3 regions of the Pseudovibrio sp. Tun.PSC04-5.I4 genome follow, and region 2 is predicted to be linked to each of the others. Evidence: predicted binding sites of a transcription regulator. Region 2 holds the regulator's gene; each other region holds the start of a gene.
The links. Region 2 encodes HrcA, which represses chaperone genes, less so after heat shock. Its sites were predicted from a motif close to GTTAGCACTCNCNNNNNGNGAGTGCTAAC; they were not measured.
Positions count from the first base shown of each region.

Region 1: a site for HrcA is predicted at 1,191-1,219, ahead of groES (co-chaperone GroES). Genes of this name have one in related genera too.
Region 3: a site for HrcA is predicted at 1,852-1,880, ahead of groES (co-chaperone GroES). Genes of this name have one in related genera too.

Region 1 is NZ_FNLB01000006.1:386,676-389,956, forward strand. It holds gene groL (chaperonin GroEL) at 1-749, opposite strand, end outside; gene groES (co-chaperone GroES) at 815-1,102, opposite strand; gene BLS62_RS06820 (hypothetical protein) at 1,467-2,042, opposite strand; gene BLS62_RS06825 (sigma-54-dependent transcriptional regulator) at 2,216-3,281, opposite strand, start outside.
Region 2 is NZ_FNLB01000006.1:2,968,602-2,971,882, reverse strand. It holds gene BLS62_RS19075 (TonB-dependent receptor domain-containing protein) at 1-306, shown strand, start outside; gene BLS62_RS19070 (HesA/MoeB/ThiF family protein) at 437-1,246, opposite strand; gene hrcA (heat-inducible transcriptional repressor HrcA) at 1,263-2,351, opposite strand; gene rph (ribonuclease PH) at 2,547-3,266, shown strand; gene rdgB (RdgB/HAM1 family non-canonical purine NTP pyrophosphatase) at 3,266-3,281, shown strand, end outside.
Region 3 is NZ_FNLB01000008.1:483,254-486,534, reverse strand. It holds gene groL (chaperonin GroEL) at 1-1,410, opposite strand, end outside; gene groES (co-chaperone GroES) at 1,476-1,763, opposite strand; gene BLS62_RS29785 (hypothetical protein) at 2,318-2,845, opposite strand; gene BLS62_RS29780 (hypothetical protein) at 2,854-3,281, opposite strand, start outside.

The DNA.
Region 1 (3,281 bases), 2.6 Mb from region 2:
ATGATGAGCAGCGGACGGGAAGACTGAACAGCGCTTTCAAGGATAGGCAGAAGTGGCTGTAGGTTGGTCAGCTTTTTCTCGTGAAGGAGAATAAGTGGCTTTTCCAGATCAGCAACCATCTTTTCAGCGTTGGTTACGAAGTAAGGAGACAGGTAGCCGCGGTCGAACTGCATGCCTTCAACAACTTCAAGCTCAGTCTCAAGGGACTTAGCTTCTTCAACGGTGATAACGCCTTCGTTGCCAACGCGCTGCATTGCTTCAGCAATATCCTGGCCGATCTGAGCGTCGCCGTTAGCAGAGATTGTGCCAACCTGTGCAACTTCGTCGGTAGAAGAGATAGACTTAGAACGAGCAGTCAGATCTGCAACAGCAGCTGCAGTTGCCATGTCAACGCCACGCTTCAGGTCCATTGGGTTCATGCCAGCGGCAACGAACTTTGCACCTTCTTTAACGATAGCCTGCGCCAGAACAGTCGCAGTTGTTGTACCGTCACCAGCGATGTCGTTGGTTTTGGAAGCAACTTCACGCACCATCTGTGCGCCCATGTTTTCAAACTTGTCTTCAAGTTCGATTTCTTTTGCAACAGAAACGCCATCTTTAGTGATGCGTGGTGCGCCAAAAGCTTTGTCTAAAATAACATTACGGCCTTTAGGGCCCAATGTTACTTTTACAGCGTTTGCAAGGATGTCTACGCCGCGGATCATTTTGTCGCGGGCATCAGAACCGAATTTGACTTCTTTAGCAGCCATGGTTTTGTCTCACTTAAATTCTTGAAAAACAGAAGGGATCGTAGGGTCTCAACAATGGCTTGGAATTAAGCCAGGATACCCATGATGTCGGATTCCTTCATGATCAGCAGCTCTTCGCCGTCGATCTTAACTTCAGTACCGGACCATTTGCCGAACAGAACGCGGTCACCAGCTTTAACGTCGATAGCGATGAGCTCACCATTGTCTTTGCGTGCGCCAGTGCCAACAGCGATAACTTCGCCTTCCTGTGGCTTTTCTTTTGCAGTGTCAGGAATGATGATGCCACCAGCTGTTTTTGCTTCAGACTCAATGCGGCGAACGACAACGCGGTCGTGTAGTGGACGAAACTTCATAATTGCTTTTTTCCTATCATGCGCGAGCGCCCCTTGTAGGCAGCGCCCGGACGCGAAGGTTAGTGGGTGATGCTCTAAGCTTCACAGTCTTAGCACTCCCAAAGGCAGAGTGCTAACAACCGACTTTTGATGTAGGTTCCCCCATTGTTGTAGTCAAGGAGAGCCCGGCAAAAAAATAGCTCAGAACCATATAATTCTGCGATTACTGCAAAAAATTGGGGGTAATCCGGGAGAGAGTTTGGTTTTACAAGACCAAAGAACTAGGCGGTGAGGAAGGCCGGTGAGGACCGGAATCAGAACAAAATAAAAGCTGGCTCTCCAAAAAAGCCAGCTTCATGAATGCGATATCTAGCTGAAGAACTACTTAGTTCTGCAGCGGTGTAGCTTTCATTAAAAACGGAAGTTCAAAACTTCCTGATTTTTCAGAGTTTTCATCGTTAAACCGAACTTTTAACACGTACTCACCAGCCTGAAGGCCTTGCAGGTTGAAGCTCAGGGAACTCTGGTATTCACGAATCCGACTGAAGCTTTCGGAGTGTAGTTCTGCAAAATCATCCTGTGAAGCGAGAACCTGGCCCGTCGTATTGCGCAACTCAAAGTCAACGCTCAGATCAATCATGAATTGACCATTTTGCTCCTGATAGGCGTAACCAAGAGGTTCAGCATATACAATCAGAGGATCGCCGCTCTGGAATTCAGCAGATACCAGTGGAGTGTAAGAGCCGTACCCTTTGGCCGGAAGGGCGATGAACTTTGCTGATGTGAAAACAAGGCTTTGCTGTTTCCAAGCTGTATTATATGCGCTTTGGGCGGTGACAAAGTTAGGTGTCAGTTGAGCCGTTTCAGCGGCAATCGCAGCACTTCCCAACAAAGTGCCAACGACTACGGTACAGGCAGCGGCACTTATGCATGCCGCCATCCCTCTTTTATTGAATGGCATTTTTAGTCCCCTAGAGCCGTCGGTATAGGTACCGTGGCACTCACCAATTTGTTGGCGGTGGTATAGCCCTTAAATTTTGGGGAGACAATACTGCGTCATTTCGTGAAGCTGCTTAGGGGAGGTTCACGGCCATGTTCCTGATGCAATGGTTAAGAATTTGCCGAAGCACTCCGTTAGAGGCTCGCACGATCTGCCCAGGATTGGCGCTTTCTGTAGATCGTCGAGGGGCTGATTTCCAGCGCAGCAGCAGCAAGCGCAATATTGCCATCAAAAGTTTCAAGTGTCGTCTCAATGATCTGCTTTTCCTGAAACCACAAAGGCTCGATAGAACGGCCTGACGAGAACGCATATTCAGTCGCGCTGATGGAAATGTCAGATTGGATGGAAGCCGGATTGGATTGGAGGAGAGGGGAGAGCATACTCTCAGTAACCTCAACGCCTTCATTCATGACGACCAGTTGGCGTACGACATTCTCTAGTTCGCGAACATTGCCCGGCCAGCTATGTTGCAGCAACAAGGCCTCTGAACCTGTTGAAAATCGCTGAAAACCGCGCTTTTCTTCTCCCGCATATTTTCGAAGGAAGGTCAGTGCGAGTGTCGGGATATCTTCTCGGCGCTCGCGCAGAGCTGGAAGCCGGATTGGCAAGACGTGAAGGCGATAGAATAAGTCCTCGCGGAAACGGCCTGCGGTAATCTCGGCTTTTGGGTCGCGATTGGTCGCGCAAATCACACGCAAATCGAGTGACCGGACTTTATGCTCTCCAACCCGCTGGATTGTTCCCGTCTGTAGGAACCGAAGAAGTTTGCTCTGCAGGCACAGTTCCATTTCTCCAATCTCGTCAAGAAAGAGAGTACCACCATCAGCAATTTCCGCCGCCCCAGCTCTTGCTTCATCCGCCCCTGTAAAGGCTCCACGCACATGACCGAAGATCTCGGACTCCATCAGGTTGACAGGAATTGCTCCACAGTTGATTGCGACAAAAGGACCAGCCTTTCTGGCAGATCTGGCGTGGAGAGCCTGTGCACATAGCTCCTTACCAGTCCCTGATTCTCCAGTGATGAAGGCGGGCGCGCTGGATGTTGCCATCCGGTCTATCTGTCCATAAACCGTCTGCATCCGATTTGAGGTTCCAACGAAACCTTCAAACTGTGTTGCGGACACGTCGCTTCCAACCCTCTGATTTGAGGAGGGAACTGCAACTGTTTTCTGATGAACTTTGCCAGATTGAGCTTGGAAA
Region 2 (3,281 bases):
AGCAGCGTTGCTGCAGATAATGCCTTCCTGAAGGCAGGGTACAAGTTTGCTGAGTACAATCTGGATATGTCTTGGCGGGCAAATTTTTACGCGCCGCAGAACAGGGTGGAAGATGCAGATGATCGCACGCCCGGTTACGCGCTTCATCAAGTACAGCTGAGCTGGAAGCCAGAGGATGGCATCTTGGCTGCTACGGAAATTCGCGGAAGCATTACCAATATCTTTGACCAGAAATACAAATCACACCTGAGTGGAATTACGGGCAAAGGCCGTGCGTTCAAACTCAGTCTGGCAAAGACGTTCTAAACCTCAAAAGAGAGTATCACGCTCATCTCGATGCTCTCTTTAACGGGTGAGGCTAGGTCCCACTGTGGTGGAGGGGCCGGAACGGCGGGGAAGCAATTCTCCGCCGTGTTCTTTTGGCAACGAGTAAGTCTTAGCTCTCCAGCATTTCTGCCCAAATCTTGGGATTATCGCCATTGAGTGGGTTCCTTGGGGAGCGTTTGTATTTGATGGTCTCGAAATGCATGTTCAACGTGTCAGCCAGCAGCAGGCGACCAATCAAGCCCTCACCAAAACCAACCACTTCTTTGATCACTTCCAAAGCTTGAAGTGTGCCAACAAGCCCCGTCAATGCGCCCAAAACGCCAGCTTCCGTGCAGGTTGGAATAGAGCCAGCCTCCGGTTGGTTCGGGAACAAGCAGCGATAGGTTGGGTTGATGTAGGTGCCTTCTTCGTCCTGCACAAATGGTTTCAGGAGCGTAACGGACCCGTCAAACTGCCCAACAGCAGCTGTTACCAACGGGCGTCCTGCATAAAAACACGCATCCGAAACGAGGTAGCGGGTTGCGAAATTGTCGGAGCCATCAACCACGATATGGTAATCGTTGATCAGCGCCATGGCATTCTGGCCGGTAATTCGTGTTGGATGCGGAACAACGCGCACATTCGGGTTCAGCCGCGCGATCGCTTCAGCTGCACTGGCAACCTTGGGTTCACCCAATTTTTCTGTGTCGTGAATGATTTGGCGCTGAAGATTGGAAAGTGACACGACATCATCATCAACAATACCGAGTGTGCCAATGCCGGCAGCAGCCAGGTATTGCAGCACCGGCGCACCAAGACCGCCTGCGCCAATCACCAAAACGCGGGCCGCTTTCAGCTTTTGTTGTCCAGGTCCTCCCACATCCCGCAAAACGATGTGGCGAGCGTAACGTTCCAGTTCGGCAGATGTGAGGGAAAGCAAGGAAAACTCCAGTATTCTAGCCGATGAGGCGGCTTACAAGTCGGGCTGTGTAGTCCACCATGGGAATAACACGCGCATAGTTGAGGCGGGTTGGGCCAATCACACCAAGAACGCCCACAACGCGTTGTTCACTATCGCGGTATGGGGAAACGATCAAGGAGGAACCAGAAAGCGAGAACAGCTTGTTTTCTGACCCGATAAAAATACGTACGCCTTCGCCATCTTTGGCAAGGTCCAACAAGCGGATTAACTCGCTCTTGTTTTCAAGGTCATCAAACAGCAAGCGAATACGCTCTAAATCTTCTTTTGCCCCAAGCTCATCCAGCAGATTGGAGCGACCTCGAACAATCAACGTCCCCGGATTGCTGTTGTCTCCACCCCAAACAGCAACGCCCGCATCCACCACCTTGGAGGTGAGCACATCCAACTCGTTCTGGAACTCGTTTCGCTGTCGAATCAGCTCTGTTTGAGCCTCAATCAGCGTCCGGTTGCGGATAATGGAATTGAGGTAATTGCTAGCCTCTGTCAGGGCTGATGGTGGCAAACCGGGAGGAAGATCAACCACGCGGTTCTCAACAGAACCATCCTCACTCACCAGAACAACAAGGGCTTTCAGCGGCTCGATCTGCACAAACTCTATGTGCCGGAGCGCTGCATCCGTCTTGTGGGAAAGAACAACCCCTGCCCCGCGACTAAGGCCGGAAAGCATCTGGCTGGCCTCTGTCAGCACTTGCTCGGTTGTCTTGCCGTCTCCGTTGGCTTTCACCTGTACGGCAATGTTTTCGCGTTCTTCCTTAGAAAGATCGCCAACCTCCAGAAAGCCATCAACGAAAAGGCGGAGGCCGGATTGTGTTGGTAAGCGCCCCGCACTGGTATGCGGCGAATAAAGCAGGCCGAGGTGTTCCAGATCTGCCATCACATTGCGGATAGAGGCCGGAGACAGCGACATCGTGAGACCGCGTGCGAGAGTTCTGGAGCCCGAGGGCTCGCCGGTATCCAGATAATTCTCTACAATTCTGCGGAAGATCTCGCGAGATCGCTGGTCAAGATCTTCAAGCGGAACAGATGGAAGTATACTCGTCACGTTCGTAGGTCTCCACACCATGTGCTGGCTTGAGAGCACGGCTCAAGACCACTTTACCTCCCTATCACACCGCAATTGAACCAGTAAAACTCATTTTAAGCACAAAATCGCGCCTCAAACCAAAAGCAGCCTTTGCGCAAACGGCAAAGCGCAGCTAAAAGACCACCAATATCTTTCGTGAATTTATCGCTATTAAGCAACCTGAGGGAGCTTACCTTGAACCGTCCATCCAAACGTACACCTGATGAAATGCGCGCAGTTAGCCTGGAACGCGGAGTTTCAAAACACGCTGAAGGCTCTTGCCTGATCAAGTTTGGCGATACGCACGTACTGTGTACAGCAAGTTTGGAAGAGCGGATTCCGCCGTGGTTGCGCGGACAGAACCGTGGCTGGGTAACAGCTGAATACGGCATGTTGCCACGCGCAACAAACGATCGTATGCGCCGTGAATCTTCTGCTGGCAAACAGTCTGGCCGTACGCAGGAAATTCAGCGCCTAATCGGTCGTTCTTTGCGCGCTGTGGTGGATCTGGAAGCTCTCGGCGAGCGTCAGATCACAATCGATTGTGATGTTATTCAGGCAGACGGCGGCACACGCACAGCCTCCATCACCGGCGCCTGGGTTGCTCTTCATGACTGTTTGGCATGGATGGAAGCACGCGACATGATCAAAGTTGAGAAAGTTCTCAAAGATCACATCGCTGCTGTCTCCTGTGGCATCTATGAGGGCACACCTGTTGCTGATCTCGACTACATCGAGGATTCCTCTGCTGATACCGATGCAAACTTCGTCATGACTGGCAAAGGCGGCATTGTTGAAATTCAGGGAACCGCAGAAGGCGTGCCATTCTCCGAAGAAGAACTCGGCCAGCTGATGGGTCTTGCAAAACAGTCCATCTCCAAACTGGTTGAGTTGCAAAAGCTAACGGTGCTTTAATGCCAGCTGAAACCG
Region 3 (3,281 bases), on a different contig from region 2:
CTGGATCTTGCCAACAACGATAGAACCTTCAACGCCGGAGTTTTCAGCGATCTGGCGAAGTGGGGTTTCAAGAGCGCGAAGAACGATCTTGATACCAGCTTCAATATCAACGTTGTCAGAAGAAATCTTCGCAACAGCAGCTTTTGCACGAAGCAGAGCACAACCACCACCTGGTACGATACCTTCTTCAACAGCAGCACGTGTTGCGTTCAGGGCATCGTCGATGCGGTCTTTTTTCTCTTTAACTTCAACTTCAGTTGCACCACCAACGCGGATAACTGCAACACCACCGGCAAGCTTAGCAAGACGTTCCTGCAGCTTTTCACGGTCGTAGTCAGAAGTAGTTTCTTCGATCTGAGCTTTGATCTGAGCAACGCGTGCTTCGATGTCAGCTTTAACGCCAGAACCGTCAACAATAGTGGTGTTCTCTTTAGAGATGTTCACCTTGTCAGCAGTGCCGAGCATTTCGATAGTAACGTTTTCCAGCTTGATGCCGAGGTCTTCAGAAACCACAGTACCACCAGTCAGGATAGCGATGTCTTCAAGCATTGCTTTACGACGGTCACCGAAACCTGGAGCCTTAACAGCAGCAATTTTCAGGCCGCCGCGCAGTTTGTTAACAACCAGAGTTGCCAGTGCTTCACCTTCAACGTCTTCTGCAATGATGAGCAGCGGGCGGGAAGACTGAACAGCGCTTTCAAGGATAGGCAGAAGTGGCTGTAGGTTGGTCAGCTTTTTCTCGTGCAGGAGAATAAGCGGCTTTTCCAGGTCAGCAATCATCTTTTCAGCGTTGGTCACGAAGTAAGGTGACAGGTAGCCGCGATCGAACTGCATGCCTTCAACAACTTCAAGCTCAGTCTCAAGAGACTTAGCTTCTTCAACGGTGATAACGCCTTCGTTGCCAACACGCTGCATTGCTTCAGCAATATCCTGGCCGATCTGAGCGTCGCCGTTAGCAGAGATTGTGCCAACCTGTGCAACTTCGTCGGTAGAGGAGATTGACTTAGAACGTGCAGTCAGATCTGCAACAGCAGCTGCAGTTGCCATGTCTACGCCGCGCTTCAGGTCCATTGGGTTCATGCCAGCAGCAACGAACTTTGCACCTTCTTTAACGATAGCCTGCGCCAGAACAGTCGCAGTTGTTGTACCGTCACCAGCGATGTCGTTGGTTTTGGAAGCAACTTCACGCACCATTTGTGCGCCCATGTTTTCGAACTTGTCTTCAAGTTCGATTTCCTTCGCAACAGCCACACCATCTTTGGTGATGCGTGGTGCGCCGAAAGATTTGTCTAAAATAACGTTACGGCCTTTAGGACCGAGTGTTACTTTTACAGCGTTTGCAAGGATGTCTACACCACGGATCATTTTGTCGCGGGCATCAGAGCCGAATTTGACTTCTTTAGCAGCCATGGTTTTGTCTCACTTAAATTCTTGAAAAACAGAAGGGATCGTAGGGTCTCAACGAGGGCTTGGAATTAAGCCAGGATACCCATGATGTCGGTTTCCTTCATGATCAGCAGGTCTTCGCCGTCAATCTTAACTTCGGAACCGGACCATTTGCCGAACAGAACGCGGTCACCAGCTTTAACGTCGATAGCGATGAGCTCACCATTGTCCATGCGTGCACCAGTGCCAACAGCGATAACTTCGCCTTCCTGTGGCTTTTCTTTTGCAGTGTCAGGAATGATGATGCCACCAGATGTTTTTGCCTCAGACTCAATGCGGCGAACGACAACGCGGTCGTGTAGTGGACGAAACTTCATAATCGTTTTTTTCTCTCATGCGCAAGCGCCCCCAGGAGGCAGCGCCCGGACGCGAAGGTTAATAGGTAATGCTCTAATCTTTATGGTCTCAAGCACTCCCAAAGGCAGAGTGCTAACAATCGACAATTGATGTAGTTTCCCTTTTTTTGTCAAGGAGAGTTCGAAAAAATATAGGAGGATCGGAGTTAGGGTTCGTTCCAACAAAGGTAATGGAATGGACTGCTCCTTCCCGGGACGTAGGGCTGAGCGGAACGACAGACCGTCATAAGAGGCGATTTTTGCAAAAGTCCTGAGTTTTGAAATGCTGGCGATGAGACTGAAACTTAAGGGATATTTTGATGCAAAACATATATGCGAAACGATTTACTTATGCAGTGTGTTTCGCATGGCTCCGCAGAAAGTACGGCGCATGATCTATTACAGTTTAACCAATTGAAAACTGTACGACATGTTCTTGAGCATATATCGTTATGTAGCTGTTTGGTAACAGTTATTTTGCTGTTCTATGTCCATATATCCTTATCCTCTGTTTACATGATGTCTGCTGAAATTTCTTATGACGGGCTACCGTTCCTCTCAGCCCTACGTCCCTGGTTCAGCGTGATTTCGGTGTAATCTGGATCAAGGGTGAAGTTCTGCGTACCCAGCACATAGGCAAAATCAACATATTGATCTTCGCCTATCCCGAATCCACCATGCTCGAAAGGCGTATTCCATTTTCTGGGGCCTTTGAAGAGGTCGTCGTCAAAAAACTCTCCAAGTTTTAATGTCACCGAACCGTTTGCGTTTAGTTCGGCAAGTTTGGACGGCATTTTTTGCGAAAGAAAGGACTGAAAATCAGTTTTGTGGTCGCCATTCAAAAGAGCCTGAATGCCCGGTAAAAAACCCGGGTCAATCAGCCGCCCAAGATAGGTGTCCTCAAACACACTAATCTGGGGTACGTAAACCGTTACCGCCCCGGCATGATTAAACGTATACCGATCATTCAAACGACCGGTATTGTAAAGATCAGTCACAGCCCTTGAAGTTAAATCTGTTACGCTGTCAACCCGATATTCAGTTCCGCCAATATTTACAAACATATGCTTACCTACCCAAATCTTGCCAGATAAATACCACAGGAATCAAAAAAAGCCCAACCAGTTAGCCGTTTAGTGTGGGGCAACTGGTATGAGTACCTAGTTTCTACATTCCAAGCATGCTCTGGCCTGTAATATAAAAATAAGGGGCCATTGCCGCGATCAAAGGAACTCAGATAAACCGCATTTTCATCTGCTTTTGCCTGAAGCCAATTATCTGGAATGCCCACAGCGATTTCCTCGCCACGATCTCTTGCCACCTGCACCGTGGTGATCTTCACTTGGTCTTGCTGCACATCTGGATAGATCTCATGAAAAAAGGAACGCACCAGTGTTTCTTGCTGCGCGAAAAACGGCGGACCGCTCCAGCACACTCGGCTATCGACAAAAAACGCCCCATAAATCAGCGCTGGAAATATCCCAAAGATCAGCAGCAGAT